Regions from separate parts of the Paraburkholderia sp. GAS32 genome, predicted to be linked through region 1. Evidence: predicted binding sites of a transcription regulator. Region 1 holds the regulator's gene; the other holds the start of a gene.
What was found. The regulator HrcA, encoded in region 1, represses chaperone genes, less so after heat shock. The targets are predictions, from matches to a motif close to TTAGCACTCNNNNNNNNNGAGTGCTAA.
Positions count from the first base shown of each region.

Region 2: the regulator HrcA is predicted to act here: its motif matches at 13,675-13,701, upstream of rpoH (RNA polymerase sigma factor RpoH).

Region 1 is NZ_JBNPVS010000023.1:76,469-91,658, forward strand. It holds gene glnE (bifunctional [glutamate--ammonia ligase]-adenylyl-L-tyrosine phosphorylase/[glutamate--ammonia-ligase] adenylyltransferase) at 1-1,309, shown strand, start outside; gene recN (DNA repair protein RecN) at 1,339-3,009, opposite strand; gene P3T25_RS26160 (NAD kinase) at 3,106-4,008, opposite strand; gene hrcA (heat-inducible transcriptional repressor HrcA) at 4,222-5,241, shown strand; gene hemH (ferrochelatase) at 5,417-6,487, shown strand; gene P3T25_RS26175 (RNA-binding S4 domain-containing protein) at 6,496-6,903, shown strand; gene P3T25_RS26180 (hypothetical protein) at 6,875-7,036, opposite strand; gene grpE (nucleotide exchange factor GrpE) at 7,416-8,000, shown strand; partial or broken gene P3T25_RS26190 (hypothetical protein) at 8,117-8,297, shown strand; gene dnaK (molecular chaperone DnaK) at 8,441-10,396, shown strand; gene dnaJ (molecular chaperone DnaJ) at 10,665-11,807, shown strand; gene pabB (aminodeoxychorismate synthase component I) at 11,832-13,712, shown strand; gene panB (3-methyl-2-oxobutanoate hydroxymethyltransferase) at 14,093-14,908, opposite strand; gene P3T25_RS26215 (deoxynucleoside kinase) at 14,944-15,190, opposite strand, start outside.
Region 2 is NZ_JBNPVS010000009.1:110,268-125,457, reverse strand. It holds gene lolB (lipoprotein insertase outer membrane protein LolB) at 1-294, shown strand, start outside; gene ispE (4-(cytidine 5'-diphospho)-2-C-methyl-D-erythritol kinase) at 368-1,249, shown strand; tRNA gene P3T25_RS13745 (tRNA-Gln) at 1,300-1,376, shown strand; gene P3T25_RS13740 (ribose-phosphate pyrophosphokinase) at 1,422-2,378, shown strand; gene P3T25_RS13735 (50S ribosomal protein L25/general stress protein Ctc) at 2,543-3,166, shown strand; gene pth (aminoacyl-tRNA hydrolase) at 3,317-3,919, shown strand; gene hisC (histidinol-phosphate transaminase) at 3,983-5,062, shown strand; gene P3T25_RS13720 (YfhL family 4Fe-4S dicluster ferredoxin) at 5,174-5,431, opposite strand; gene coaD (pantetheine-phosphate adenylyltransferase) at 5,495-6,010, opposite strand; gene rsmD (16S rRNA (guanine(966)-N(2))-methyltransferase RsmD) at 6,122-6,736, opposite strand; gene ftsY (signal recognition particle-docking protein FtsY) at 6,977-8,143, shown strand; gene maiA (maleylacetoacetate isomerase) at 8,221-8,865, opposite strand; gene P3T25_RS13695 (fumarylacetoacetate hydrolase family protein) at 8,891-9,589, opposite strand; gene ybiB (DNA-binding protein YbiB) at 9,840-10,811, shown strand; partial or broken gene P3T25_RS13685 (2-isopropylmalate synthase) at 11,174-12,157, shown strand; gene P3T25_RS13680 (nuclear transport factor 2 family protein) at 12,410-12,793, opposite strand; gene P3T25_RS13675 (acyloxyacyl hydrolase) at 12,837-13,400, opposite strand; gene rpoH (RNA polymerase sigma factor RpoH) at 13,764-14,699, shown strand; gene cydP (cytochrome oxidase putative small subunit CydP) at 15,048-15,190, shown strand, end outside.

The DNA.
Region 1 (15,190 bases):
TAGCCGGCAGCGCTTCGATATCGTCGCGCAGCGTGCGCTGGAAGCCGCGCGTACCCTTGAGCCGCTCGAACGGCGCGGCGATACGTTGGCGCGTTTCTTCGACCTGCTCGAAGCCGTGAGCCGGCGCGGCGCGTACCTCGCGCTGTTGACGGAATATCCGCAGGCGCTGCATCGGGTGCTGTCGGTGCTGGGTGGTTCGCGCTGGGCCGCCGGCTACCTGATCCGCCACCCGCAATTGCTCGACGAACTCCTCGACGACGAGGCGATGGACAGTCCGTTCGACTGGCCTGAATTCAAGCGCACGCTGCGCTTGCGTCTGGCCGCGGCGGATGGCATCGAGCAACAGATGGACCTGCTGCGCCACGCGCACCAGGCCGAGGTGTTCCGCATCCTGCTGATCGATCTGGCCGGCAGGCTGAGCGTCGAGCATGTGAGCGACCGCCTGTCAGAGCTTGCCGACGCCGTGCTCGACGTCACGCTCGAAGCTGTCTGGAACCAATTGGCCAAACGCCATCGCGAGGTGCCGAAGTTTGCGGTGATCGCGTACGGCAAGCTGGGCGGCAAGGAGCTCGGCTACGCATCCGACCTCGACGTCATCTTCCTCTACGACGATCCGGACGATGCTGCCGCCGACGTCTATGCCACCTACACCCGCCGCCTCATCACCTGGCTAACGACGGCGACCGGCGCTGGCACCTTGTTCGATGTCGACTTGAGGCTACGGCCAAACGGCGAGTCGGGCCTACTCGTCACCGATCTGGACGCGTTCCGCCGTTATCAACTGCGTGAAGGCGATGCCGCCAACACGGCGTGGGTGTGGGAGCATCAGGCATTGAGCCGCGCGCGCTACTGCGCGGGCGACGCCGAAATCGGCGCGAAATTCGAGCAGATTCGCGAACAGGTGCTGACCACGCCGCGCGAGGCCGAACCGCTCGCGAAGGAAATCGTCGAGATGCGCGAGCGCGTGGAGGCGGGGCATCCGAACCATACGGCGCTGTTCGACCTGAAGCACGATCGCGGCGGCATGGTCGATATCGAATTTACCGTGCAGTACTGGGTGCTGCTGCATGCGGCGAGCGATCCCGAACTGATCCGCAATACCGGCAATATCGCGCTGCTGCGTGAGGTGTCGCGCTTCGGCCTGATGAGCGAGGCGGAAGCGGAGACGGTCGGGGCGGCTTATCGGACCTACCGGAAGTTGCAGCACCAATTGCGGCTGGACGGGATGGAGAAGGCGCGGGTCGATCCGGCGCTGGTGGTGACCGAGCGTGAAGCGGTGCTGAGACTGTGGGAGCGGGTGTTTGGCTGAGGCTCCGCGATGATTTCCAACCCGCGTTCCTAGGCCGCCAGCATTTCCTTCGCGTGCTTGCGGGTGGTGGCGGTGATCTCCAGTCCGCCGAGCATCCGCGCGACTTCTTCGACGCGGCTCGCGCGGTCGAGCGAGGTCACGCTGCTCACCGTGCCGCCTTTGCCGTTGCCCGACTTCGCCACCTGGAAATGATGGTCGCCGCGCGCGGCGACTTGCGGCAAGTGGGTGACGCACAGCACCTGCCGAGCTTGACCCAGTTGATGCAGCAAGCGCCCAACCACTTCGGCGACGCCGCCGCCGATTCCCGTATCCACTTCGTCGAAGATCAGGGTTGGTGTCGGGCTCGCGGCGCTCGCAATGACCGCCAGAGCGAGACTGATCCGCGCCAGTTCCCCGCCTGAGGCAACCTTTGCGAGCGGCCGCAGCGGCACGCCGGCATGACCGGCGACACGGAATTCGACCTGTTCGAGCCCGTGCGCGCCACCTTCTGGCAACGGCACCAGCGCCACGTCGAAGCTGCCGCCTTTCATCGACAGTTCCTGCATGCCGGTGGTCACCGCTGCGCCCAGGGCCTTGCCGGCCTTGGCGCGCGCCTTCGACAGTTTTTTTGCTTCGGCGAGGAAGGCTTCTTTGGCTTTGGCTTCGGCCGCGTGCAGGCTGTCGAGATCGGCGGCGGCGTCGAGCGCGGCAAGTTGCGCGCGACGCGCTTCGTGTTCTTCCGGCAGCGTCTCGGGTTGCAGGCGGAATTTGCGTGCGGCCGAGTGCAGCGCGTCGAGACGCTTTTCGACCTGGGCGAGCCGGTCTGGATCCAGTTCGAGCTTCTGCGCGTAGTGGCTGAGCGAATAGGCGGCTTCCTGCAACTGGATTTCCGCCGGTTCCAGCGCCGCCAGCACATCGTTCAGCGCCGGGTCGATCTCGGCGAGGTCGCGCACTTTCGACACGATCGAGGCGAGATGCGTGATCATCGCCTCATCAGATTCGGACAGCGCGCCGAGCGCCCCTTGCACGCCGTCGATCAGATTGGCCGAGTGCGACAGGCGCCGGTGCTCGGTGTTGACCTCTTCCCATTCGCCCGGTTGCGGCGAAAGCTTGTCCAGTTCGGTGAGCTGCCAGGCGAGACGTTCGCGCTCCAGTTGCAGCTCGCGGTCGCGCGTTTTCGCGTGCTCGACAGCCTGAATCTTTTCGCGCCACGACCGCCATGTACGCGTGACGGTTGCCGCGGTTTCCGTGAGGCCAGCATGGGTGTCGAACAGTTCGCGTTGCGCGTCCGGACGCATCAGCAACTGGTGCGCATGCTGCCCGTGAATATCCACCAGCATCTCGCCGACTTCGCGCAATTGCGCGAGCGTCGCTGCCGTGCCATTGATGAACGCGCGCGAGCGGCCGTTCGCGTCCACCACGCGACGCAGCATGACGGTGCCGCCGTGATGACCGTCGTCGGAGGTCGTGCCGAGCGCCTGCTCGTCGAGCCATTGCTCGACTTGCGCATGCGTCTCGAACTCCGCGGTGATGTCGGCACGGCTCTCGCCGGTGCGCACCACGTTCGCATCGGCGCGGGCGCCGAGCGCAAGGGCCAGTGCGTCGATCAGGATCGACTTGCCGGCGCCTGTTTCGCCTGAGAAAACGGTAAAGCCGCTGTCGAATTCGAGGTCGAGCGCGGCGACGATGACGAAGTCGCGTATCGAGAGGTGGCGAAGCATGGAGGTCGTCTGGTGAGCTTGAGATTCAGGGTTCGGCAGCGGCGGCGTTCGTGTTCCGGCGGCCCGGCATTCCGGCTTTCCGGCGTTTCGGGCCGTTCAGGGCTTGGTATCTTCTTCGTGCGACGGGTATTCGTTCCAGTGCAGCTTCTTGCGCAGCGTCGCGAAATGGCTGTAGCCGACCGGATGCAGCATCGGCACCGTATGGCGCGAGCGGCGCACTTCGATCGTGTCGCCCAATTCCAGTGAAGTGAACGACTGCATGTCGAAATTGACGTTCACTTCGCGGCCCGAGACGATCTGGATGCTCACCTTCGAGTCGTCCGGCAGCACGATTGGCCGGTTCGACAACGCATGCGGCGCAATCGGCACCAGCACGATGCCTTGTAATTGCGGATGCAGGATCGGCCCCTGCGAGGACAGCGCGTAGGCGGTCGAACCCGTTGGCGTGGCGACGATCAGGCCGTCCGAGCGCTGGTTGTACATGAAGCGCCCGTCCACCGAGACATGCAGTTCCGCCATCCCCGAGAAACCGCTGCGGTTGACCACCACGTCGTTGAAGGCAAGTGCGTGATAGATCGGGGCGCCGTCGCGCATGATGCGCGCTTCGAGCAGCATGCGCTCTTCGCGCTCGAAGTTGCCTGAGAGCATTTGCGGCACGATCTCGCGCATGTCGGAGATCGGAATGTCGGTAATGAAGCCAAGCCGGCCGTGGTTGATGCCGATCAGCGGCGTGCGGTAGGGCGCGAGCTGGCGCCCAATGCCTAGCATCGTGCCGTCGCCGCCTAGCACCACGGCAACGTCGGCGCGCGCGCCGATCTCGGCGGGACGCAGCGCCGGATAGTCGGTTACGCCAATTTCGGCGGCGGTGTCGGCTTCGAATACGACCTCGAAGCCGCGCCTCGCGATGCACGAGGCGAGCTCGGTCAGCGGCTCGCCGATGCCCGGCGTATTGTTGCGCCCGACGAGCGCGACGGTCTTGAACTGGCTGGTCACTTGCATGCCGGCATTACACCATAGGTAGGGCCTGAAAAGAACCGCAGACAGACCCGGTAGCGAGCCTGCGCAAGCGCGCTGCCGGCGCATTGGGCGATTATCGTTAGAATGGTGAAACCTTGATGACATGCGCCGTCCCGCCAACCGGCGGCGCGATAGTCAGGGGTTGGCGCCGTTAGCGCTCGCTGTAGCCGCGTCATTGAGCTAAAATTTTCCGTCATGCTAGATCCCCGCGCACAAACCCTCCTCAAAACGCTGATCGAGCGCTACATCGCCGAAGGTCAGCCGGTCGGCTCGCGCACGTTGTCACGCTATTCCGGCCTCGAACTGAGCCCGGCCACGATCCGCAACGTGATGTCCGATCTCGAGGACCTGGGGCTCGTAATCAGTCCACATACGTCGGCGGGCCGGATTCCGACGCCGCGCGGTTACCGGCTGTTCGTCGATACCATGCTGACGGTGGAATCCGCCGCGGACGAAGAAGCGGTGATGCGTATCGTCAAGACTACGCTGCAGGCGGGCGAGCCGCAGAAAGTCGTCGCCGCGGCGGCCAGCGTGCTGTCCAATCTGTCGCAGTTCGCCGGTGTGGTGCTCACGCCGCGCCGCAGCCACGTGTTCAAGCAGATCGAATTCATGCGCCTGTCGGACAAGCGCATCCTGCTGATCATCGTGACGCCCGAGGGCGACGTGCAGAACCGCATTATGGCCACCCAGCGCGACTTTTCGCCTTCGCAACTGGTGGAAGCCTCCAATTACATCAATGCGCACTTCGCGGGCCTCTCGTTCGACGACGTGCGCCGCCGCCTGCGCGAAGAAATCGACGAATTGCGCGGCGACATGACCACGCTGATGCACGCCGCGGTCACGGCCAGCACGGATGAAACCGACACCGGCGAACACGTGTTGATTTCCGGCGAGCGCAACCTGCTCGAAGTCGCCGACCTTTCGTCGGACATGGCGCGCCTGCGCAAGCTGTTCGATGTGTTCGACCAAAAGACCAGTCTCCTTCAGTTGCTCGACGTGTCGAGTCACGCCGCGGGCGTGCAGATTTTCATTGGCGGCGAGTCGAATCTCGTGCCGATCGAGGAAATGAGCGTCGTCACCGCACCTTATGAGGTGAACGGCAAGATTGTCGGCACGCTCGGCGTGATCGGGCCGACCCGCATGGCCTACAACCGAGTGATTCCAATCGTGGACATCACCGCGCGGTTGCTTTCGCTGACGCTTAGTCAACAGTAACCTGCGGTCACCGTGGCTGCCGCACACCTCATGCTGCAAATGATGCGCGACAGCGCGCGGCTTGCCAATTGGCCGAATGGCCAGGGGTCCCTGGCGGACCTCGCAATGGACCGCGCCGCTATAATGAATTCCACCTGAACCGACTCTCCGCCCAAAGCGGTTATCCCTGCTGCCTATGCGCTTCGACCTCGAGCGGCCATCACAGAACGCCACGTCACACCGTGTCGCCGTGTTGCTGATCAATCTCGGCACGCCCGACGCGCCGACACCGCGTGCGGTCCGGCGCTATCTTGCGCAGTTCCTGTCCGATCCGCGTGTGGTCGAAATTCCGGCGCTGCTCTGGCAGGTGATCCTGCGCGTGTTGATTTTGCCGTTCCGCAGCCCCGCGTCAGCAAAGAAGTACGCGGCCGTGTGGATGCCGGAAGGCTCGCCGCTGCGTGTCTTCACGGAGAAGCAGGTGGAGGGTTTGCGCCATCTGCTGCAATTGAACGATTACACGGTGCTGGTCGACTACGCGATGCGCTATGGCACGCCCGGCATTCCGGCCATGCTGAACCAGCTCAAGCTGGCAGGCGCCGAGCGCGTTCTGCTGATGCCCATGTATCCGCAATACTCGTCGTCGACCACGGCCACGGCGTTCGACGACGCCTTTTCGGCCCTCAAGCGCATGCGCAATCAGCCGGAAATCCGCACGGTGCGGCAGTACGCCGATCATCCGGCTTATATCGCCGCGCTCGCCGCTCAGGTGCATCACTATTGGCATCAGCACGGCCGGCCGGATTTCGCGGCAGGCGACAAGCTGGTGCTGAGTTTTCACGGCGTGCCAAAGCGCACGATGGATCTCGGCGATCCGTACCACGAGCAATGCCAGCAGACCGGCGCGTTGTTGACGCAGGCGCTGGGATTGACGCAGGTGGAATGCCGCGTCACGTTTCAGTCGCGCTTCGGCAAGGCTGAGTGGCTGCAGCCGTACACCGCCCCCACGCTGAAGGAATTGGGCTCGGCGGGCGTGCGGCGTGCCGACGTGTTCTGTCCGGGTTTTACCGCCGACTGCCTTGAAACGATTGAAGAAATCGGCATGGAGGTGCGCGACGAGTTCCTGCAGGCGGGCGGCAAGGAATTCCATCGAATTCCCTGCCTGAACGCCTCGCAGCCGTGGATCGCCGCGCTCGGCGAAATCGTCGCGCAGAATCTGCAGGGCTGGCCCGTTCAAGCGGTGCCGGTGCCGCACACGACCGGGGCTTAAGCAGGCTCATGAATTACAGGATCTCAACCGAACCGGGCGCGAAGCTGCGCATCGACAAATGGCTTTGGGCGGCGCGCTTCTTCAAGACCCGCTCGCTCGCGGCGGATGCCGTCGAAAAAGCGCACGTGCGCATCGGCGGCGCGAGTGTCAAACCGGCCAAGGATGTGCGCGTAGGCGACCTGGTCGAGATAGAAATCGAGCGGATTGTCTGGCAGGTGGAAGTGCTGGGCGTATGCGACGTGCGCGGCCCGGCCAGCGTCGCGCAGACGCTTTATGCGGAAACCGAAGAGAGCAAGGTGAAGCGGCAGGTCGAGCAGGAGCGGCGCAAGACATACCGCGAACCGGCCGCCGCTTTGCACGGCAGGCCGACCAAGCGCGACCGGCGCACTATCGACAAACTTTCAGGTGGGGATTGAACAGTTGTTCCATCGTCGCGTGCACACCGCCGTACTCGGTGGTGTGATCGTTGACGGCCCCGGACATGCAGATGGTCGTGGTGCCCGCGATCAGTACCAATGCGACCACCGATATTGCAAAGGTCAGTTTCACGGTACTCCCCTTGGGAAGATTCGAGACGGAAACAGGCGAATCAGGTGGTAATTGAAAATTATCGGTAAGGCTTACGTTAGATTAGGGTTAACGTGTCTTTTCCGACGCTTTAATGGAGCATAGGCCACTTGTTGGGCGCACTCAATCTCAATCTGATTGCGACGCAATAATGGTTGTAACCGGGCATTTCTGCCGCAGGTCCGCGGTGTGAAAAGTTCCGGGAGATGCGCTTGAATTGGGTCTTTCCGGCCCCATCTGCCGTTTCGATACGCGCTCACGCACCAAGTTGTCTGTCGCAATTTTGCAACGCACAAATTGCGACAGCTTTTGACGCGTTGCCGCCACCACTAGCTTTAACCTTTTAACGACTGTCAGCGACATGGAAAACACGCAAGAGAACCCGACGAGCCAGAATCCCACGCCCGCCGACGAAACCGCGCGCCAGGCCGCCGAGGCTGCAGCACCCCAGCAGGACGCGGCTGCAAATGCTGCGCCTGAAGCGCCGGCAACCGGCGCGGAAGCCGCATTGGCCGAAGCAGAGGCGAAGCTCGCCGAGCTGCAGGAAAGCTTCCTGCGGGCGAAGGCGGAGACTGAGAACGTGCGCCGCCGCGCCCAGGAAGATGTCGCCAAGGCCCACAAGTTCGCGATCGAAAGCTTCGCTGAGCATTTGCTGCCGGTGGTCGACAGCCTCGAAGCGGCTGTTGCACACTCGTCCGACGACCTGCAAAAGGTCCGCGAAGGCGTCGAACTTACGCTGCGCCAGCTCTCCGGCGCGCTGGAGAAGGGCCGCGTCGTTGCCCTGAACCCGGTTGGCGAGAAGTTCGACCCGCACCGTCATCAGGCTATTTCGATGGTGCCGGCCGATCAGGAACCGAACACCGTCGTTGCTGTGCTGCAAAAGGGCTTCGTGATCGCCGACCGCGTGCTGCGTCCGGCCCTAGTGACTGTCGCGGCGCCGAAGTAAGCAAGCATCTGAGGCCGCCGCACGAGCTGCCTCGGACGCCGCATCAGGGACCTGGTTATCAGCCGGTCCGCCCGACAGGCACCGTGATGGCCAACATTCCCGTTGACGCCACTGCGTTCATGCTTCACGGCGTGCCCACATGGTTCTTCTTTTACCGAGGCAGCCAGCTGGCACGGCCTGGGGCAGTTCGAGGCGGCGGTCGCGGTCGCGCGGGACAAGATCTGTGCGGGCAATGTGGTCGGCAGTACGCAAATGGTGAAAAAAGCGGCAAAAGTTCGACCGATTGAAAAAAATTAAAGACCGCATCGTAAAAGAGGTCTTGAAAACGATGCGGACGCACTTATGTTGAGTGCAGGTAGGAATTCAGAGCGGATCGCCGTACCGCCAGATGGGCAAAAACGGCGATTCCCGCAGCGATCAAAGTCAGGAGATTAGTAAAAATGGGCAAAATCATCGGTATCGACCTCGGCACGACCAACTCGTGCGTGGCGATCATGGAAGGCAATTCGGTCAAGGTGATCGAGAACTCGGAAGGCGCGCGCACCACGCCGTCGATCATCGCTTACATGGAAGACGGCGAGATTCTCGTCGGCGCGCCTGCGAAGCGTCAGTCGGTCACGAACCCGAAGAACACGCTGTACGCGGTCAAGCGCCTGATTGGCCGCCGCTTCGAAGAAAAGGAAGTGCAGAAAGACATCGCTCTGATGCCGTACAAGATCATGAAAGCCGATAACGGCGACGCATGGATCGAAGTGCGCGACCAGAAGCTCGCACCGCCGCAAATCTCCGCGGAAACGCTGCGCAAGATGAAGAAGACCGCTGAAGATTACCTCGGCGAGCCGGTCACCGAAGCCGTGATTACGGTTCCCGCGTACTTCAACGACAGCCAGCGTCAGGCTACCAAAGACGCAGGCCGCATCGCCGGTCTGGAGGTGAAGCGGATCATCAACGAACCGACCGCAGCCGCTCTGGCATTCGGTCTGGACAAGGCCGAAAAGGGCGACCGCAAGATCGCGGTGTATGACCTTGGCGGCGGTACGTTCGACGTATCGATCATCGAAATCGCTGACGTTGACGGCGAAATGCAGTTCGAAGTGCTGTCCACGAACGGCGACACGTTCCTCGGCGGTGAAGACTTCGACCAACGCATCATCGATTACATCATCGGCGAGTTCAAGAAGGAACAGGGCGTCGACCTGTCGAAAGACGTGCTCGCGCTGCAACGCCTGAAGGAATCGGCGGAAAAGGCGAAGATCGAACTGTCGTCGAGCCAGCAGACCGAAATCAACCTGCCGTACATCACGGCCGACGCGTCGGGTCCGAAGCACTTGAACCTGAAAATTACGCGCGCCAAGCTCGAAGCACTGGTTGAAGAACTGATCGAACGCACCATCGAACCGTGCCGCACGGCGATCAAGGACGCAGGCGTGAAGGTTGGCGAGATCGACGACGTGATTCTGGTCGGCGGCATGACGCGTATGCCCAAGGTGCAGGACAAGGTCAAGGAGTTCTTCGGCAAGGAACCGCGCCGTGACGTGAACCCGGACGAAGCCGTGGCCGTTGGCGCCGCGATTCAAGGCCAGGTTCTGTCGGGCGACCGCACGGACGTTCTGCTGCTCGACGTGACCCCGTTGTCGCTCGGCATCGAAACGCTCGGCGGCGTGATGACGAAGATGATCAACAAGAACACCACGATCCCGACCAAGCACGCACAGGTCTACTCGACGGCTGACGACAATCAGGGCGCCGTGACGATCAAGGTGTTCCAGGGCGAACGCGAAATGGCAGCGGGCAACAAGCTGCTGGGCGAGTTCAACCTTGAAGGCATTCCGCCGGCACCGCGCGGCACGCCGCAGATCGAAGTGAGCTTCGACATCGACGCGAACGGCATTCTGCACGTCGGCGCGAAAGACAAGGCGACCGGCAAGGAAAACCGCATCACGATCAAGGCGAACTCGGGTCTGTCCGAAGCCGAAATCGAGAAGATGGTGAAGGACGCCGAAGCGAACGCGGAAGAAGATCACAAGCTGCGTGAGCTGGCCGATGCCCGCAACCAGGGCGACGCGCTGGTCCACAGCACGAAGAAGGCGCTCACCGAATACGGCGACAAGCTGGACGCCACGGAGAAGGAAGCGATCGAAACCGCGCTGAAGGACCTCGAAGAAACGCTGAAGAGCGGTTCGAGCGACAAGGCCGCGATCGAAGCCAAGATCGAAGTGGTGGCTACGGCCTCGCAGAAGATGGGCGAGAAGATGTACGCCGACATGCAGGCTGCACAAGGTGCCGAAGCTGCGGCAGCGGGCGCGGCAGGTGCAGGCGCATCGGCGGGTGGCGCGAGCCATCAGCAGCAGGACGACGTGGTCGACGCCGAGTTCAAGGAAGTGAAGAAAGACTAAAGCCGGGTCGCAATCTGACCGTAAAGCCGCACACAGCGATGTGTGCGGCCTGGCTGCAAAACGGTTTGCTCCCGTCCGGGTGCATGAACCTGCAAAGCGGTTATCGCGCCTGGTGAGCCTTTTTGGGCTCTCCGGGCACATTTGTTTTATGGAGGGCGTTGTTTTGAGTCGCGTGAAAGCGGCGGGAAACAGCGGCCGCACGAGTCGCAAGACTCCAGCATTCAAGAGGAGCCACCGCGTCGCATTGCGCGAGTGGCGTTGAACCGATATGGCGAAACGGGATTACTACGAGGTTCTGGGCGTCGCAAAGAACGCGAGCGACGACGAAATCAAGAAGGCTTATCGCAAGCTTGCGATGAAGCACCACCCCGACCGCAATCCCGGCAACAAGGATGCGGAAGAGCATTTCAAAGAGGGGAAGGAAGCCTATGAAATGCTGTCGGACTCGCAAAAGCGTGCCGCGTACGATCAGTACGGCCACGCGGGCGTCGACCCGAACATGGGCGGAGCCGGTGCGCAAGGCTTCGGCGGTTTTGCCGATGCATTCGGCGATATTTTCGGCGACATCTTCGGCCAGGCGGCCGGCGGCGCCGCACGCGGCGGTGGCGGCCGCGCAGGCCCGCAGGTGTATCGCGGCGCCGATCTGCGCTACAGCATGGAAATCACGCTGGAACAGGCCGCGCACGGCTACGACACGCAGATTCGCGTGCCGAGCTGGGTGTCGTGCGAAATCTGTCACGGCTCGGGCGCGAAGCCCGGCACCAAGCCGGAAACCTGTCCGACCTGTAGCGGCTCGGGTTCGGTGCGGATGTCGCAGGGCTTTTTCAGCATCCAGCAGACCTGCCCGAAGTGCCATGGCACGGGCACTTATATCCCTGAGCCGTGCGGCCATTGCCACGGCGCGGGCAAGGTGAAGGAAACCAAGACGCTGGAAGTGAAGATCCCGGCAGGTATCGACGACGGCATGCGCATCCGCTCGGCCGGCAACGGTGAGCCGGGTATCAACGGCGGTCCATCGGGCGATCTGTACGTCGAGATTCACATCAAGCAGCACTCGGTATTCGAGCGCGACGGCGACGACCTGCATTGCCAGATGCCGATTCCGTTTACCACGGCGGCGCTCGGCGGCGAAATCGAAGTGCCGACCCTCGCGGGCCGCGCGAGCTTCACGGTGCCGGAAGGCACGCAGTCGGGCAAGACGTTCCGTTTGCGTGGCAAGGGGATCAAGGGTCTGCGCTCGAGCATTGCCGGCGATCTTTACGTGCACGTGCAAGTCGAAACGCCGGTCAAGCTCACGGAGCCGCAGCGCGAGTTGCTTCAGCAATTCGAGAAGGCACTCGTGGAAGGCGGCGCACGGCATAGCCCGCAGAGCAAGAGCTGGTTCGATCGGGTAAAGAGCTTCTTCGATTAATAGCGGTTTGATGTGGCGGTAAGCATGACGGCAGATGAGCGCGATGCAGTATTCGCGTTGCTCGACGATTGCGACGCGACGGCGGCGCGCCGTTCGAGTCGTCTGTACATGGGTTTTGTGCATGAGCGGGTTTGCGCGGACGCCGCGCAACTCGAAGTCGTGTGCGAGACCGTGGCCGCGGATACGCGGCGTGGTTTGCATGCCGTCGTGCTCGCCGACTATGAGTTTGGCCGGCATCTTCTGGACGGCTGCCTTTCTCACCAGGCATTGAAAGAAACGCAGCGTGGCGATGCTACGCTGCGTTTTTTATTGTTCGAACGTTGCGAGAAGCTGTCGCGCGACGAGGTCGACGCGTGGCTCATGGCGCGCGACGGCGGGACGGCAGAGGCGTCGGTAGCGGGTACCGCAAACGTGCGCGCGAGCGTCGATCCAAAGCAATTCAACGAAGCGATCGATGCGATCCATGCCGCCCTGCGCGCGGGCGATTCTTATCAGGTCAACTACACGTATCGGCTTGGTTTCGATGTATTCGGCTCGCCGACCGCGCTTTATCGGCGGCTGCGAGTGCGTCAGCCGGTTCCATACGGCGCGTTGATCGCGTTGCCGGGCGACGAGTGGGTGCTGTCGTGCTCGCCGGAGCTGTTCATCGAGAAGGAAGGGGCGCTGCTGCGCGCCCGTCCGATGAAAGGCACGGCGCCGCGGTCGGAAGATCCTGACGCGGATCGCGGCGCCGCCGATTTCCTCGCGAATGACCCGAAGAATCGCGCCGAAAACGTGATGATCGTCGACCTGTTGCGCAACGACCTGTCGCGCGTGGCGCAGACAGGCTCGGTCAGTGTGCCGGCGCTGTTTTCGGTCGAGCCGTATGCGTCGGTCTGGCAGATGACGTCGACGGTGCATGCGACGTTGCGCGCCGGCACGTCTTTCGCCACGATCATGCGTGCGCTGTTTCCATGCGGCTCGATCACCGGTGCGCCGAAGCATCGCACGATGCAGTTGATCGAGGAATTGGAAAGCACGCCGCGGGGTCTTTACACAGGCGCGATCGGTTGGCTCGATGCCACCACAAGCGAAGACGCCTGCGGCAACTTCTGCCTATCTGTCGCGATCCGCACGTTGACCTTAACCCCGACCGCACAACCAGGCGAACTGCAAGGCAAGATGGGGGTCGGCGCAGGCATCGTGCTCGACAGCCTCGCCGCCGACGAATATGCGGAGTGCCAATTGAAGGCCAGCTTTCTGACCGGCGCCGAGCCGGGTTTCGAGCTCTTCGAAACGATGTATGCGATGCGGGAAGAGGGCGTGCGGAATCTGTCGCGTCATCTCGCACGACTCTCCGCGAGCGCCGCGACGCTGGGTTTCAAACTCGACGATGAAAACGAAATTCGCGCGCAAATTGCAGAAAGATGTGCGGCGTTGCCAACGCAAATCCCGCACCGTGTGCGCCTCGCGTTGAGCAAAAACGGCGCGGCACAAATAACGGCGGCAGTGCTGACGCCGCTGGCCGACTCGACGGTCGGCGTGCTGCTTGGGCCGGATCACGATTTCCCCACGACGGACGCCAACGATCCGCTGTTGCGCCACAAAACCACGCGCCGCGCCGAATACGATCGCGGTTGGCGCGAAGCCGAAGCGAAAGGCGCATTCGACACGCTGTTCTTCAACGAGCGCGGCGAGTTGACCGAAGGCGGCCGGTCGAACGTGTTTGTGAAGCTGGCGGGACGGTGGTGGACGCCGCCATTAGAGTCGGGCGTGCTGCCCGGGATCATGCGAGGTGTGTTGCTGGAGGATACCGGCCTTCGCGCTGCTGAACGCGTGCTAACTCGAGTCGATGTGCAGAATGCCGAAGCACTTCTGGTGTGCAACGCACTGCGAGGCGCGGTAAAGGCGCGAGTGCTGGGCTAAGGTGGGAGGGGCGAGGCTTGAGGTAGCCGTGCTACCGGCTTTGGGTGACGCATGCCGCCACAGCGGCTCAACTGTGGCGAGCGTGCAGCAAGCGGGCCATCCATCCGGACAAGCGGGCGTGCCAAGTGGATTCCCGCAAGTCATGCGGTGCGGTGGCGTGATTGCGGATTTCCGCTACATCGATCAGGCAAAAGGGGCTCATGGTCATCTCTCTTCGGCTTGCGGCAGCGCCGCGTTAACAAGGTAGACGAAGATAGACGATCAGGTTTTCAGGCGATATCGGACGGGTCCCAAATAGGACAAAACAGGACCAAACGGGACAACACATCAATCGGGCGCAATTACGCCCGATTGATGTAATCCGCTAACAGACCGCGTAATTAGAACGTATGCTCCGGCCCCGGGAACGAGCCGTCCTTCACAGCACGCACATACGCTTCCACGGCAGCCTGAATGTTCGGCTGCCCCTGCATGAAATCTTTCACAAAGCGCGGCCGCTTGCCTGGGAAAATTCCCAGCATGTCGTGTAGCACCAGCACCTGACCCGAGCAATCCAGACCCGCGCCGATGCCGATAGTCGGAATCCGCAATTGCTTCGTGACTTCACTGCCGAGCAGCGTGGGAATCGCTTCTATCACGATCAGTTGGGCGCCTGCATTCTGCACGGCGAGCGCGTCGCGCAGCACCTGGCTCGCGCCGGCATCGGTCTTGCCCTGCACCTTGAAACCACCGAACGCATGCACCGATTGCGGCGTCAGGCCGACGTGCGCGCACACCGGAATCGACCGTTCGACCAGAAAGCGCACCGTGTCCGCGAGCCACTCACCGCCTTCGAGTTTCACCATTTGCGCGCCGGCACGCATGAGTTCCACGGAGCTTCTGAAGGCGTCTTCCGGCGTGCCGTACGTGCCGAACGGCAGGTCGGCGACCACCAGCGCCGAGGGCCGCGCTCGCGCGACGCTCGCCGTGTGATACGCGATGTCGGTAAGCGTGACTGGCAGCGTGGTTGCCTGGCCTTGCAGCACATTGCCGAGCGAGTCGCCGATCAACAGCACGTCGACGCCCGAGCGATCCAGCAGCGCGGCGAAGCTCGCGTCGTAACAGGTCAGCATGGCGATCTTTTCGCCAGCGTCGCGCATCGCCTGCAGTTTCGGGACGGTGATGGCGTTCCGGCTCGCTTCCTGCAAATAGGTCATGGGGAAATCCGTTGGAAAGAAGAGCGGCGCGTCGCTTAAAGCGACGTGCCTTTGACAAAGAATTCCTTGCGGCCGCGCATGGTTTCGATGCGTTCGGCGAGTAGCGCAAGGTCCGCGTCCGAGTCGAGCGGATTCAGATGTTCAGCGTTGACCGTCAGCACGGGTGCGCTGTCGTAGTGATAGAAAAACTCGTTGTAGGCGTCGCAGAGCGCGTGCAGATACGCATCGGAAATCTGCAGTTCCATTGGCACCGCGCGTTTCTGGATACGCGCGAACAGCACT
Region 2 (15,190 bases), on a different contig from region 1:
CCGAACCGCCAACCGCTCACCGCCGACAACGTCTCCACGCTGATGCAGAACGCGCTCGGCTTCACGTTGCCGGTCGAAGGGCTGCGCTACTGGCTGCAGCCTTCGCCGGCGCCGACTTCGCGCGCGAAGACCGAGCAGGATCCGCAACAGCCTTCGCGTCTAAAGCAGATCACGCAGGACGGCTGGACGATCGACTACCTCGCGTATGCCGACGCGCCGGCCACTGGTGTGAAGCGCTTGAACCTGAGCCGCGCGGAACCGCCGCTCGACATCAAGCTCGTGCTGGATCAGTAGTTCAGTAGCCGCGCCTGTTCGCGCAACCCTTGCCGCTTCTTCGGCGCCGCTATGGCGCATGTAGCCCTGACCCATGATTGAAACGACCGATTCGCTGCGCGATTGCCTCGCGCCAGCGAAACTGAACCTCTTCCTGCACATCACCGGCCGCCGGCCGGACGGCTATCACACGCTGCAAACCGTCTTCCAGTTGCTCGACTGGGGCGACATCCTGCACTTCAAGCGGCGCGACGACGGCCTCATCACACGCAGCACCGAAATCGCCGACGTGCCGCCGGAACACGATCTCACCGTGCGCGCAGCAACGCTCCTGAAAGCGCATACCGGCTCGCCCGCGGGTGTCGATATCGAAATCGACAAGCGCCTGCCGATGGGCGCTGGCCTGGGCGGCGGCAGCTCCGATGCGGCCACCACGCTGCTCGCGCTGAACCGTCTCTGGAAGCTCGATTTGCCACGACTGGAGTTGCAGGCGCTGGCGTTGAAACTCGGTGCGGACGTGCCATTTTTTGTTTTTGGGAAAAATGCGTTCGCACAGGGTGTCGGAGAGGCTTTAGACGTTGTACAATTGCCGCCGCGCCATTTCCTGGTGGTGACACCGAGGGTTCACGTTCCAACTGCAGCGATTTTTTCCGAAAAAGCGTTGACAAGAGATTCGAAACCCCTCATAATTACGGACTTTCCTGCAGAACTTAGCTGCAACACTGAATGGCCAGAAAGTTTCGGCCGCAATGACATGCAGCAGGTTGTCGTGGGAAAATACGCGGAAGTAGCGCAAGTGCTGCGATGGTTTGAAGACATCGCACCCGCGCGGATGTCTGGATCAGGTGCAAGTGTATTTGCAGCGTTCCGTAGCAAAGCTGAAGCAGAAGCGGCGCAAGCCAAACTGCCTAGCGAATGGAACAGCGCAGTAACTGCAAGTCTCGATCAGCATCCACTCTTTACTTTCGCGTCATAAGTTTTGCCTCGTCGAACGTTCCCTCGTTCGGTGAAGCTCAAAGTTAGTGTAGGGGAGTCGCCAAGTTGGTTAAGGCACCGGATTTTGATTCCGGCATTCGAAGGTTCGACTCCTTCCTCCCCTGCCAAAAATTCTCGCATTTCCCTCGCCCCCAGCCTGAAGTAGGTGCACGATGAGCAGCCATGACGGCCTGATGGTTTTTACTGGCAACGCAAATCCCGCGCTTGCACAGGAAGTCGTCAAAATCCTCGGTATTCCCCTCGGCAAAGCAATGGTTAGCCGTTTCTCGGACGGTGAAATCCAGGTCGAGATTCAGGAAAACGTGCGTGGCAAGGATGTCTTCGTCCTGCAATCCACGTGCGCGCCGGCGAATGACAATCTGATGGAACTGATGATCATGGTCGATGCGCTCAAGCGCGCATCCGCCGGCCGGATCACCGCAGCCATCCCCTACTTCGGTTATGCCCGTCAAGATCGACGCCCGCGTTCGGCGCGCGTCGCCATCTCGGCGAAGATCGTGGCGAATATGCTGGAAATCGCCGGCGTCGAGCGGATCATTACGATGGATCTGCACGCCGACCAGATTCAAGGCTTCTTCGACATCCCGGTCGACAATATCTACGCTACGCCCGTGCTGCTCGGCGATCTGCGCAAGCAGAACTACGAGAACCTGCTGGTCGTTTCGCCGGACGTCGGCGGCGTGGTGCGCGCCCGTGCATTGGCCAAGCAACTGAATTGCGATCTCGCGATCATCGACAAACGCCGCCCGAAGGCGAACGTTGCCGAAGTGATGAACATCATCGGTGAAGTCGAAGGCCGCACCTGCGTCATCATGGATGACATGGTCGACACGGCAGGCACGCTTTGCAAGGCAGCTCAGGTTTTGAAGGAACGCGGTGCGAAGCAGGTATTCGCTTACGCCACCCACCCGGTTCTGTCGGGCGGTGCAGGCGAGCGCATTGCAGCTTCGGCACTCGATGAACTCGTTGTTACCGATACGATCCCGCTCGGCGAAGAAGCCCGCTCGTGCGCCAAGATCCGTTCGCTGACCAGCGCCGGCCTGCTCGCCGAAACGTTCTCGCGGATTCGCCGCGGCGATTCGGTGATGTCGCTGTTCGCTGAAAGTTAAGTATTTGCGAAGGCGCAGCGCGCATAGCAGTACCGCACGCTGCACTTTTGCACAATTGGCATGAACGAACGAAGGTTCGTGCCATCGCTCTGGGGCCTCAGCCGTAATGGCTTGGAGGCCCCGTTTTTACTGCCTGGTCGCGGGCAGTGCATTGGAGATTCAATATGAAAGTAGTCGCTTTCGAGCGTTCCTTGCAAGGTACGGGTGCGAGCCGCCGCCTGCGTATCTCGGGTAAGACCCCGGGCATCGTATATGGCGCTGGTGCTGAAACGCAATTGGTCGAACTGGACCACAACGCACTCTGGCACGCGCTGAAGAAAGAAGTTTTCCACTCGTCGATCCTCGAACTGGAAGTGGCAGGCAAGTCGCAACAGGTTCTGCTGCGCGACGTGCAATACCACCCGTTCCGTCAGCTCGTGCTGCACGTGGACTTCCAACGTGTCGACGCGAAGAAGAAGCTGCACACCAAGGTGCCGCTGCACTTCATGAACCAGGAAACCAACCCGGCAGTGAAGCTGTCGAGCGCGGTGATCTCGCACGTCCTCAACGAAATCGAAATCGAGTGCCTGCCGTCGGCACTGCCGGAATTCCTCGAAGTTGACCTGGCGACGATCGAAGCTGGTCACTCGCTGCACGCCAAGGACATCGTCCTGCCGGCAGGCGTGGCACTGGTTGCTCACGTTGACGCAGAAAACCCGGTCGTCGCATCGGCAACGATCCCGGCTGGCGCAATCGCTGAAGGCGACGCCGCTGCTGCTGCAGGCGAAGGCGAAACGCCGGCTGCCTAAGGGCCTTCTTGGCACTGAGCAAGCAATCCTCTCGATCCGTTTCAATGAAACGGTCGATGTGACCCGCCGAGGTTCGCCCCGGCGGGTTTTTTTTCGGTTTTTTTCGGCTCGGCCGCGTTCGGCGCCGAGGCCAGATGGACCTATGCAATCATGATCAAGCTGATCGTCGGGCTCGGCAATCCGGGCGCTGAATACACCGCGACGCGCCACAATGCCGGCTTCTGGCTGGTCGATCAACTAGCGCGCGAAGCAGGCACAACACTGCGCGACGAGCGGCGCTTTCACGGTTTCTACGCGAAGGCCCGACTTCATGGCGAAGAAGTGCATCTGCTGCAACCGCAGACTTATATGAACCGCTCGGGGCAGTCGGTTGTCGCGCTCGCGCAGTTCTTCAAGATTCTTCCGGACGAAATTCTGGTCGCGCACGACGAGCTCGATATGCCGCCCGGCAGCGTCAAGCTGAAGCTCGGTGGCGGCAGCGGCGGCCATAACGGGCTAAAGGACATCACCGCGCATCTGTCATCGCAACAGTATTGGCGGCTGCGGATCGGCATCGGCCATCCGCGCGACCTGATTCCCGAAAGTGCGCGCGCCGGCGCCAAGCCGGACGTCGCCAATTACGTGCTAAAACCGCCGCGGCGGGAAGAGCAGGACGTGATCGATGCGTCGATCGAACGCGCGTTGGCAGTCATGCCGCAGATCATCAAGGGCGAACTCGAGCGGGCGATGATGCAACTGCACCGCAATCCCTGAGCGGGCCCTGCCCGCATCCGCTTCGCCCGTATCGCCCGTATCGCCATCGACAGGAGAAATCGCTTGAGCCGCTACTGGAGTGACATCGTTCACCGTCTGACGCCGTATGTGCCGGGCGAGCAGCCCGTGGTTGCGCATCCTGTCAAGCTGAACACCAACGAGAATCCCTATCCGCCGTCGCCGCGCGTGCTTGACGCGATCCGGCAGGAACTGGGCGGCGCGGGCGAGTCGCTGCGGCGTTATCCCGATCCGACAGCGCGCAAGTTACGCGAAACGGTAGCCGCATACCACGGCATCCGCCCGGAACAGGTGTTCGCGGGCAACGGCTCGGACGAAGTGCTCGCGCTCACCTTTCAGGCCTTGCTGAAGCACGACAAACCGTTGCTGTTTCCGGATATCACATACAGCTTCTACCCGACCTACGCGCGGCTCTTTGAAGTCGACTATCGGACCATCGCACTCGACGACAGCTTCGCCATCCATGTCGACGACTACATGGCGCCAAACGGCGGCGTCCTGTTCCCGAACCCGAACGCGCCGACCGGACGACCGCTGCCGCTCGCCGATATCGAGCGTCTGGTAGCGAGAAACACCGAATCGGTCGTGGTGATCGACGAGGCCTATGTCGATTTCGGCGCTGAATCGGCCGTCACGCTGATCGACCGTTATCCCAACCTGCTGGTGATTCAAACGGTATCGAAGTCGCGTTCGCTGGCCGGCATGCGCGTAGGCTTCGCGTTCGGCAATCCGGAACTGATCGACGCACTGAACCGCGTGAAGGACAGCTTCAACTCGTATCCGCTCGACCGTCTGGCGCAAGTCGCGGCCGTCGCTGCATATGAGGACGATGCATGGTTCCGTGACACCTGCGCCAAAGTGATTGCAAGCCGTGAGCGGTTGGCAGCCGGTTTGACGGCACTGGGCTTCGAGGTGGTGCCGTCGGCGGCGAATCTGCTGTTCGCGCGCCACGAAGGCTACGACGCAGCGACGCTCGTGGCACGGCTATGGGAAAAGGATATTTTCGTGCGCCACTTCAAGGCGGCGCGAATCGACCAGCATCTGCGAATCTCGGTTGGCACCGGCGCCGAATGCGACATTCTGCTGGACGCGTTGCGCGACATTTTCAGCGCTTACGTCGGATGACGGTCGAATAGCGGTCGGACAACGCGCGGGACAACCTCGCGCGCGACACAAAGCGTTGCCGCTAAAGAAAACGGCGAGGCAGACGCCTCGCCGCTCACCATCATTCAACTCTCACGCGCCCTTCGCAGCCTGCAGCGCGTGGTACTTCGCCATCAGACCTTCCGCCGTCTCCAGATGCTCGGGGTCGCGCGGAATACACTCGACCGGGCACACCTGAATACACTGGGGCTCGTCGAAATGGCCGACGCACTCGGTGCATTTCTTCGGGTCGATCACGTAGATTTCCGGGCCCATCGAGATCGCGTCGTTCGGGCACTCGGGCTCGCACACGTCGCAATTGATGCACTCGTCGGTAATCATCAAGGCCATACTTCTCTCACTTCGCGCCGGCCGAAGCCAGCTTTGATCCGTCAATCCGACAGTTTACGCCGGTTACGGTTGCCCCGCCGAAACACCTTCGTTCGGATCCAGCGCGGCAACCTTCTCCTTCAGCCATTTTTCGACCGACGGGAACACAAACTTGCTGACGTCGCCGCCCAGTTGCGCGATTTCACGCACGATGGTGCCGGAGATGAACTGGTATTGATCGGACGGCGTCATGAACATGGTTTCGACGTCAGGCAGCAGATAGCGGTTCATGCCGGCCATCTGGAACTCATATTCGAAGTCCGAGACGGCACGCAGGCCACGCACGATCACCCGAGCGTTATTGCTGCGGACAAAGTCTTTCAATAGCCCTTTGAAGCTCATCACCTGAACGTTCGGGTAATGCCCGAGCACTTCATGAGCGATGTCGAGTCGCTCTGTCAGCGTAAAGAACGGCTTCTTGTTGCGGCTGTCGGCAACGCCCACCACCAGCGTGTCGAAAATGCTCGACGCGCGCCGAACGAGGTCTTCGTGACCGCGCGTCAGCGGGTCGAACGTGCCCGGGTACACGGCGACTACCATGAGACTTCTCCTCTCTTCAGACAAATGGGCACGTCAAAGCGTCCACGCGACGCATTTGGCACCGACCGCACGCGTGACGGTACCCGTCCGCTGCTTGTTTTGGAACGCGCATTATTCCTTATTTTCGCGCTGCAGCAAATGAAAGTGGACAGCGCCAGCTTTGCCTTGCCGCACGACTTCCCAACCGGCGAGCGTCTCATTCCCATCCAGTTCGAGCGCATCGCCTGCCTCCACGTACAGAAAACCTTCCGGGCTCAGCAGCGGCACGGCCAGAGCGAGCGCCTTGTCGAGCAGATCGCCGTCGAACGGCGGATCGAGAAACACCACGTCGAACGATCCGGGGGCGAGGCTCGCCGCGAGGCGCAAGCCGTCGGCTTCCGCGATTTCGATCGTACGCGCCGCCAGGCGTTCCTGGTTCGCGCGCAACTGGCTGGCGGCCCGCGCATTGCGCTCGACCATCAACACCCGCGCCGCGCCGCGCGAGGCAGCTTCGAAGCCGAGTGCGCCGCTACCGGCGAACAGATCGAGGCAGCGCTGGCCGTCCAGCCGTTGGCCGAGCCAGTTGAACAGCGTTTCGCGCACGCGGTCGGGCGTGGGGCGCAGGCCGTCGAGGTCGAGCACGGGCAGCGGTGTGCGCTTCCAGTCGCCGCCGATGATACGGATGGCGTGCGGCTTGCCGCCTTTGGACGAAGCGCCGTGGGCGCGTGAAGGAGCAGAACGGGGCATGCAGTTTCGATTACGTTATAAGGGCACCCGCGACGCCGATGCGTGCGGACTGGAGCGCCAACGTTACCACAGGGGCGCCGGGCGTCCAGCCTGGCCGTTCGGCCAATACGACGGGCGGCGGCGCGCCTGATAAAATGTGCGGCTTCCAGCGCCTTGCATCCCGCATCGCAACGCTGCCTGCCGCTCCCACGGGCCCGTCCCGGCTGCGCGCATCGGCGCGCGCTCTCACCACGCCAGATCATGTTCAGCTTTTTCAAACGATTCAAGGGTTCGAAAGAGTCCGATAACGCGCCAGAAGAATCGCAGACGGCGCCGGAAGCCCTCGCGCCCGAACCCGCCGTAGAGGCGCCGCAAGCGCCCGTCGCGCCGTCGGCGCCGCGGCCGGTTGCTCCGGTTAGCGCCGATACGCAACCGGCTGCTGCCGCGTCCATCAATGAGCCCGAACCCGAAGCACCCGCGCTCGAAACCGTCGAAATCGTCCCGCCACCTATGCAGGACGCGAGCGCAAAGCGCTCGTGGCTCACGCGCCTGAAGACCGGTCTGTCGAAAACGAGTTCGAGCCTGACCGGCATTTTCGTCGGCGCGAAGATCGACGAAGACTTGTACGAAGAACTCGAGACGGCGCTGCTGATGTCGGATGCGGGCGTCGAAGCCACCGAATTCCTGCTCGAATCGTTGCGCGAAAAAGTGCGCACCGAACGCCTCACCGATCCTCAGCAGGTGAAAGCAGCGCTGCGCACGCTGCTGATCGACCTTCTCAAGCCGCTGGAAAAATCGCTGATGCTCGGCCGCGCGCAACCGCTGGTCGTAATGATCGCGGGCGTCAACGGTGCAGGCAAAACCACCAGCATCGGCAAGCTCGCCAAGCATCTGCAGAGCTTCGATCAGTCGGTGCTGCTGGCTGCGGGCGACACCTTCCGCGCAGCCGCGCGCGAGCAACTTGCAATCTGGGGCCAGCGCAACAACGTGACGGTGGTGTCGCAGGAAAGCGGCGACCCGGCAGCGGTGATTTACGATGCGGTCGGCGCCGCGCGTGCGCGCAAGATCGACGTCATGATGGCGGACACGGCCGGCCGTCTGCCGACCCAGTTGCATCTGATGGAAGAACTGCGCAAGGTAAAGCGCGTGATCGGCAAGGCGCAAGACGGCGCGCCGCATGAAGTGCTGCTGGTGATCGATGCGAACACCGGCCAGAATGGTCTCGCGCAAGTGAAGGCCTTCGACGACGCGCTCGGCCTCACCGGCCTGATCGTCACCAAACTCGACGGCACGGCGAAGGGTGGCATTCTCGCGGCGATCGCGCGGCAGCGTCCGATTCCGGTGTACTTCATCGGCGTCGGCGAAAAGGTGGAGGACTTGCAGCCGTTCAGCGCGGAAGAGTTTTCGGACGCGTTGCTGGGCGGTTGAACGCAGCAACGTTCGTCGCAGAACAAGCAGAAAGGGCGCCCTTCACCGAGCGCCCTTTTTTCATTCAAATCACCGCATCATTCCGCGTCGGGCTGAACACCGGGCGCTGCACGAGCGAACGCGTCGATCTGCATTGCGTGCTCGTAGATGCGCTGAATCGTCGGAAACTTCGCCGTATCCACCTTGAAGCGCTGGGCGTTGAATACCTGGGGAATCAGACAGGCGTCAGCCAGTGTCGGCGTGTCGCCGAAGCACAGCTTGCCGGTGCGCGAATCGCCCGCCAGATGTGCATCGAGCGTCGCAAAACCCGCTTCGACCCAATGCTTGTACCACGCGTCTTTTGCGTCGTCGTCGAGACACAGCGTGTGTTTCAGGTATTTCAGCACGCGCAGATTGTTCAGCGGATGAATCTCGCACGCCACCTGCAACGCTACCGAGCGCACATACGCGCGCTCGGCCGGCGTGCCGGGCAAGAGCGGCGGTTCGGGATGCGTTTCTTCCAGATACTCGATGATCGCGAGCGACTGCGGCATCACTTCGTTGCCGTCGACGAATGTGGGCACGATGCCGTCCGCATTCACCTTGCGATACTCGGGCTTCAACTGCTCGCCGCCGTCGCGCACGAGGTGCACCGGCACATAGTCGTACGGCAGGCCCTTCAGGTTCAGCGCGATGCGCACGCGATAGGACGCCGAACTCCGGAAATAGCTGTAAAGCTTCATGTTATGTGTCTCCTCCCACCGCGCTTCAGACGACGCGTACGTTGAGCTCGCCGAGCCCGTCCACGCCGCCCTTCATGAGGTCGCCCTGCACCACCGCGCCGACACCTTCCGGCGTGCCGGTGAAAATCAGATCGCCAGGTTGCAGTTCGAACAGTGTCGACAGATAGGCAATCGTCTCGGCCACCGACCAGATCAGTTGCGACACGTCCGAATTCTGTTTTTCCTCGCCGTTCACCGATAACCAGATCGCGCCCTTGCCGACATGGCCGACTGTCGTGACCGGATGGATCGGACCAAGGGGCGCCGAGTGATCGAAGCCCTTTGCGGTATCCCACGGACGGCCCAGCTTTTTCGCTTCGGCCTGCAGATCGCGGCGTGTCATGTCGAGACCGAGCGCATAACCGTACACGTGGTCGAGTGCGCTTTCGGCCGGAATGTTCTTGCCGCCTTTGCCGATCGCCGCCACCAGTTCCATCTCGAAGTGGACGTTCTTCGATTGCGAGGGATAGGGGAATTCGCCGGTCGCACCGGGCGCGACATACAGCACGGCATCGGACGGCTTGGCGAAGAAGAACGGTGGTTCGCGGTCAGGATCGTGCCCCATCTCACGCGCGTGCGCCTCGTAGTTGCGGCCCACGCAGTAGATGCGACGCACCGCGAACTGCTCGCTGGACCCCACGACCGGCACCGCAACGACCGGTGCGGGTGCAAATACGTAACTCATCCCGTTCTCCGTTTCTGGATTGTGCCGCGCCCGCGCGGCGATAAAACATCGAGTGTAACGCGCGGCAAAGCGCCGCGCAGCGGATCGGCACCGGCACGCGCGGACCGGCGATTCCGCCGCATCGTCTCACGGGATCGCCGGCCCGCCGGACCGCCTCGCCGCTATAGATGCGATACTCACACTGGATAGCGTCCTTTGAATTCCCCGGCCGACCGCCCCAAGGCGGCACGCCCCCGTCCCACTGCGCCCGATGACCGACACCGCCGACACCGCCAATCTTTTCCCCTGCGCCCGCTATATCAAGGAAATCGGCCGCGGCCCGAACGGCGCCCGCGCGCTGACTGCTGAAGATACGCGCACGCTTTACACCGCGATGCTCGACGGCCGCGTGGCCGATCTCGAACTCGGCGCCGTGCTGCTCGCGTATCGCGTGAAAGGCGAAACCGCAGACGAACTCGCCGCCATGCTGGCCGGCGCGCAGGCGTCGTTCGAACCGCTTCATCTGCCGCACGCGGCATTCCGGCCCGTGTCGATACCCACCTACAACGGCGCGCGCAAACAGCCCAACCTGGTGCCGCTGCTCGCGCTGCTGCTGGCACGCGAAGGTGTGCCGGTGCTGGTGCATGGTGTCACGGAAGATCCGGGCCGCGTGACCAGCGCTGAAATCTTCACACATCTGCAGATCCCGCATGCGCGATCGCACGCCGACATCGAAGACGGTCTCGCCGAGCGCCGTCTCGCGTTCGCACCGATCGAGGTACTCGCGCCGAAGCTCGCGCATCTTCTCTCCCTGCGCCGGAGGATGGGCGTACGCAATTCGACGCACACGCTCGTGAAAATTCTGCAGCCGTTCGCGCCCGCCGGGCTGCGGCTCGTGAACTACACGCATCCGCCGTATCGCGACAGTCTCACGCAGTTGTTCAACACGCACCCGGCCGCCGCGGAGGGCGGCGCCCTGCTCGCGCGCGGCACCGAAGGCGAAGCGGTGGCCGACACGCGCCGCCAGGTGCAAGTGGATTGGCTGCACGACGGCATCTGCGAAACGCGCGTGCCGCATGAGCGCTCGTCGCCCGACGCGCCTGAAGTCGACTTGCCCGAAGCTCGCGACGCAGCGACCACGGCCGCGTGGATCGACGCCGTGTTGCGCGGCGAAGCGCCTGTCCCGAGCGCGATCGAACGGCAAGTGGAGCTGATCGTCGACGTCGCGAAAATACCCGTGTGATGCGCGCGGCGTGAGTGCAACGCAGCGCTTGCGGCATTGCATTCACGCGCCAGGACGGCGGCCCCGGGTTGACATGCCGCTGCGAGCCGTCATACATTAGACCTATGCGTTCCCTTCCGAACACCCTCCGAATTACCTCCGGCCGCCTAGCGCGGCCCCTATCGCTACGTCTAGCGTAAGTCAGACGTAGCGCCGCGCGTTGGCAGCCTGAATCACCCAGATTAGTTGCCCAAAGCGCGGTCCTCAAAGCCGTTCCGCAGTTCCCCGCAGTTACTGTCTCACCCCCGACCGTAGTTCTTCACAACCTGTAGTCGTTTGCGTTCGTCCGTTTACCCTTCGGACGAAGCGCGAGGGTCAATTTCATGTTGCGCAATCCCGCTGAAAAATACCGTCCCTTTCCCGCAGTGCGCCTCACCGGGCGCAAATGGCCGAGCCGCACGATCAACCACGCGCCGATCTGGATGAGCACCGATCTGCGTGACGGCAATCAGGCACTAATCGAGCCGATGAATGCCGTACAAAAACTCGAATTCTTCGAGATGCTGGTAGCGATCGGCTTCAAGGAAATCGAAGTCGGTTTCCCGTCGGCCTCGCGAACCGACTTCGATTTCGTGCGCAAACTGATCGAAGAAAACCGCATTCCCGACGACGTGACGATCGAAGTGTTCGTGCCCTCACGCGCCGAACTGATTGCGCGCACGTTCGAATCGCTGGAGGGCGCGCCGCGCGCCATCGTGCACCTGTACAACGCAATCTGCCCGTCGTTTCGCAAGATCGTCTTCAACCAGTCGAAGGAGCAGATCAAGGCACTGGCTGTGGAAGGCACGTGCCTCATCAAGAAACATGCGCACGCGCGGCCCGATACGCACTGGACGTTCCAGTATTCGCCCGAAACCTTCAACACGACCGAACTCCCGTACGCGCGTGAAGTATGCGACGCAGTTGCGCAGACGTGGCGGCCCACGCGCGACGACAAGATGATCGTCAATTTGCCCGCTAGCGTCGAGGCCGCGACACCCAACGTGTTCGCCGACCAGATCGAATGGATGGACCGCAATCTCAGTTATCGCGACAGCATCGTGCTGTCGGTGCATCCGCATAACGATCGCGGCACCGCCGTGGCTGCTACGGAACTGGCGCTGCTGGCGGGCGCGGATCGCGTCGAAGGATGTCTGTTCGGCAACGGCGAGCGCACGGGCAACGTGGACCTCGTTACGCTCGCGATGAACCTTGACGCGCAGGGCGTCGACCCAGGCCTCGACTTTTCGGATATTGGTGCGGTGCGGCGCGTGGTCGAGCGCTGCAATCAGATTCCGGTGCATCCGCGGCATCCGTATGCGGGCGATGCTGCAGAGCGGCCGGTGTGGAGCGACGAGGATCTGCAGCGCGTCGCTGCCTGAGTGGCTTGAGGCGGGGCGGAGCCGACCGTCGCGGTTCAGACCGCGTTCGCGGCGGCGCAACTGCATCAAAACCCGCCCGGCCGAACCCACCAGGCGGCGAATTCAGCATGGGCGGTGCGACCCGCCTGCTCGTGCCGTTCGAGTGCTCACAAGGCGCTCACCAACTGCGACCAGCGAAACGAAGTGGGCTCACAAGGCTCACTCGATCGCGCAACGCGTCGCCTGCCAGGCGATCAGGCGCCATTGCCCATCTTCCTGTGTGTGAATCGCCGTGTACGCGATCGGAAACAGCAGCGCTCCGTTGTTCGCTTCCATTTCGATCAGCGCGCGCCCGGTGACGACGCAGGTCTCGCGCCCCACCGGCAGCACTTCTTGCGACTGCACCTCGATCTGCCGATAGCGGCGGCGCCCGGCGGTAATACCGTCGATGAACTGTCGCTTCGTTTCACGCTTGCCGTTCGTATGGACATAGCTCACGTTGTCCGCGAGCAGCGCATCGAGCGACTGCCCGTCGCCGTCGACCATCGCACGGAAGCGTTCTCGCTCGAGCCCGCGAATCGCTTCGATTATCTTTGCCGCCATTGCTCAGCCCCTTGCACCGGTGAGCCGAACGTGGCCACGGTCGTCAGAAGTTATATTGCAAATATAGCTGGTGGAAATTTATACCAGGATTCGGCTCTTTGATACCGCCATTGGAAATATGCTGGAAGCGATAGCCCGCCTCGTACTGCTGACGACTGCCGAATTGCAGGCCGACACCCGCCATGGGGGCGAACTGGAACGCGGTCGAGAGCGTGAGGTCAGTGGCGATTCTCGGACTCGTCAGAAGGCGGATACCGGCGCCCGCTTCGACGTAAGGGCGAATCGCGCCCGCTCCGTCGATGAAGCGAATGATCGGCGTCACACCGATCTCGCCGATGTTCTCGTGCACATTCCCTTCGTCGGTATGCCACCAGGCCACGTGCGCTTCGCCGATCAGCGAAAAGTGCCAATCGCCGATCTGCCACCACGTCAGATTCGGATCCCAGACCAGGCCGAGATCGAGCTTTTTAATGTGGTTATCTCCCAGGCCGCCGGCGATCTGCACGCCGAACTGGTCGGCTGCCGCCAGTCCCGAAGCGCCAAACAGGATGGCCGCCGAAGCGCCTTTTAGAACCACACCACGCAACGCATTTTTTTTGTTCTTCATCGCACACCCGAGCTAGTCGAACGTTGGTCAGTAGATCACTGTCCCGTTTATTCTAAAGACAATGTACATCCGGCGGATCGTATGAAGAAAGCAAAATTTCCGCAATTAGTCACTTCTATTTTTGAAAATATCGGTCATTTATAAGAATGAAGGCGTTTTGTCAGGTAAATCCTGCGACTCACACACACCTGGCCATAAAGGTATACCATTACTATCAAAATCTAAATTTCAATAGGAATTTGCGGAACTTGGATGTCCCTACAGCCTCTAAGTATTAGCACTCGGCAAATCAGAGTGCTAACATCCAACGCTGGAGTCGTTTACCTGAATACGCTTTTGTCTGATTCCAAAGGAGTTTCCTACGTGAGCCATGCAATGACCCTTCCGAGTACTTTGAGCCCGTCATCGGCTAAGGCCGCTTCGGCAGGTGCACTGGCGCTCTCGCATTCCTCGCTGCTGCCCGGTCAACTGGGCAATATCGACGCCTACATCCAGGCCGTAAATCGGATTCCGATGCTGACGCCGGCGGAAGAACGCCAGTTCGCCACCGAATTTCGCGAGCAGGACAACCTCGGGTCCGCGCGCCGTCTCGTCCTGTCGCACCTGCGGCTGGTCGTATCGATCGCGCGCAATTACCTTGGTTATGGACTGCCGCATGCCGACCTGATCCAGGAAGGCAATATCGGCCTGATGAAGGCCGTGAAGCGCTTTGACCCCGAGCAGAACGTACGCCTCGTGTCGTACGCCATGCACTGGATCAAGGCTGAGATCCACGAATACATTCTGCGCAATTGGCGGATGGTGAAGGTCGCCACCACCAAAGCGCAGCGCAAGCTGTTCTTCAACCTGCGCAGCCACAAGCAGGGCCTGGGCGCATTCACGCCGGACGAGATCGAAGGTCTTGCCAAAGAGCTGAACGTGAAGCGCGAAGAAGTGGCCGAGATGGAAACGCGCTTGTCCGGCGGCGATATCGCGCTGGAAGGCCAGGTCGAAGACGGCGAAGAGTCGTACGCGCCGATCGCCTACCTCGCCGACTCGCATAGCGAGCCGACTGCGGTGCTGGCTTCGCGTCAGCGCGACAAGCTGCATAGCGACGGTATCGCGAGCGCGCTGGACGCGCTGGACGCCCGCAGCCGCCGCATCATCGAGGCACGTTGGCTGAAGGTGGAAGACGATGGTTCGGGCGGCTCGACGCTGCACGAACTGGCCGACGAATTCGGCGTGTCGGCCGAACGTATTCGCCAGATCGAGGCGAGCGCAATGAAGAAAATGCGCGGCGCGTTGAGTGAATATGCGTAACACTTAAAGCTTGAGTCGTGCCGGCTCGTCTGGCGCGCGCTGTTTAGCTGCAGAGCCCTGCCCTCGCAAGAAGGCAGGGCTTTTTTGTGCCCGCTCGACAATGCCTGCGCTCAATCGAAGACGCACGCGCACTCACTCAAGGACATGCCCACCAAACACGTGTTTCTTGACGTATCACAAACCCCATAGCAATACTGTTCAGACGGCGTGACGTTCGCGACCCAATGCCGCAGTGCCGAACTTACGCGCACTAGGTCATTGCTCCTAGAATCGGGATGAACTTGCCAGGCCCCTGAAACGGCCTGGATCCAGCCGGTTAAACCGGTGTGAAGTTGCCTTCTACCGATCATGACCATAGCCCTGAATCGCAATAACAACCCTCGCTCGAGCCTGCGCAAACGGCTCGCCGCCTGGGTACGCGGTCCGACGCTGGCGCGGGATATCGCCATCGTCCTCGCCATCAAATTCGTACTGCTGATGGCGCTCAAGTA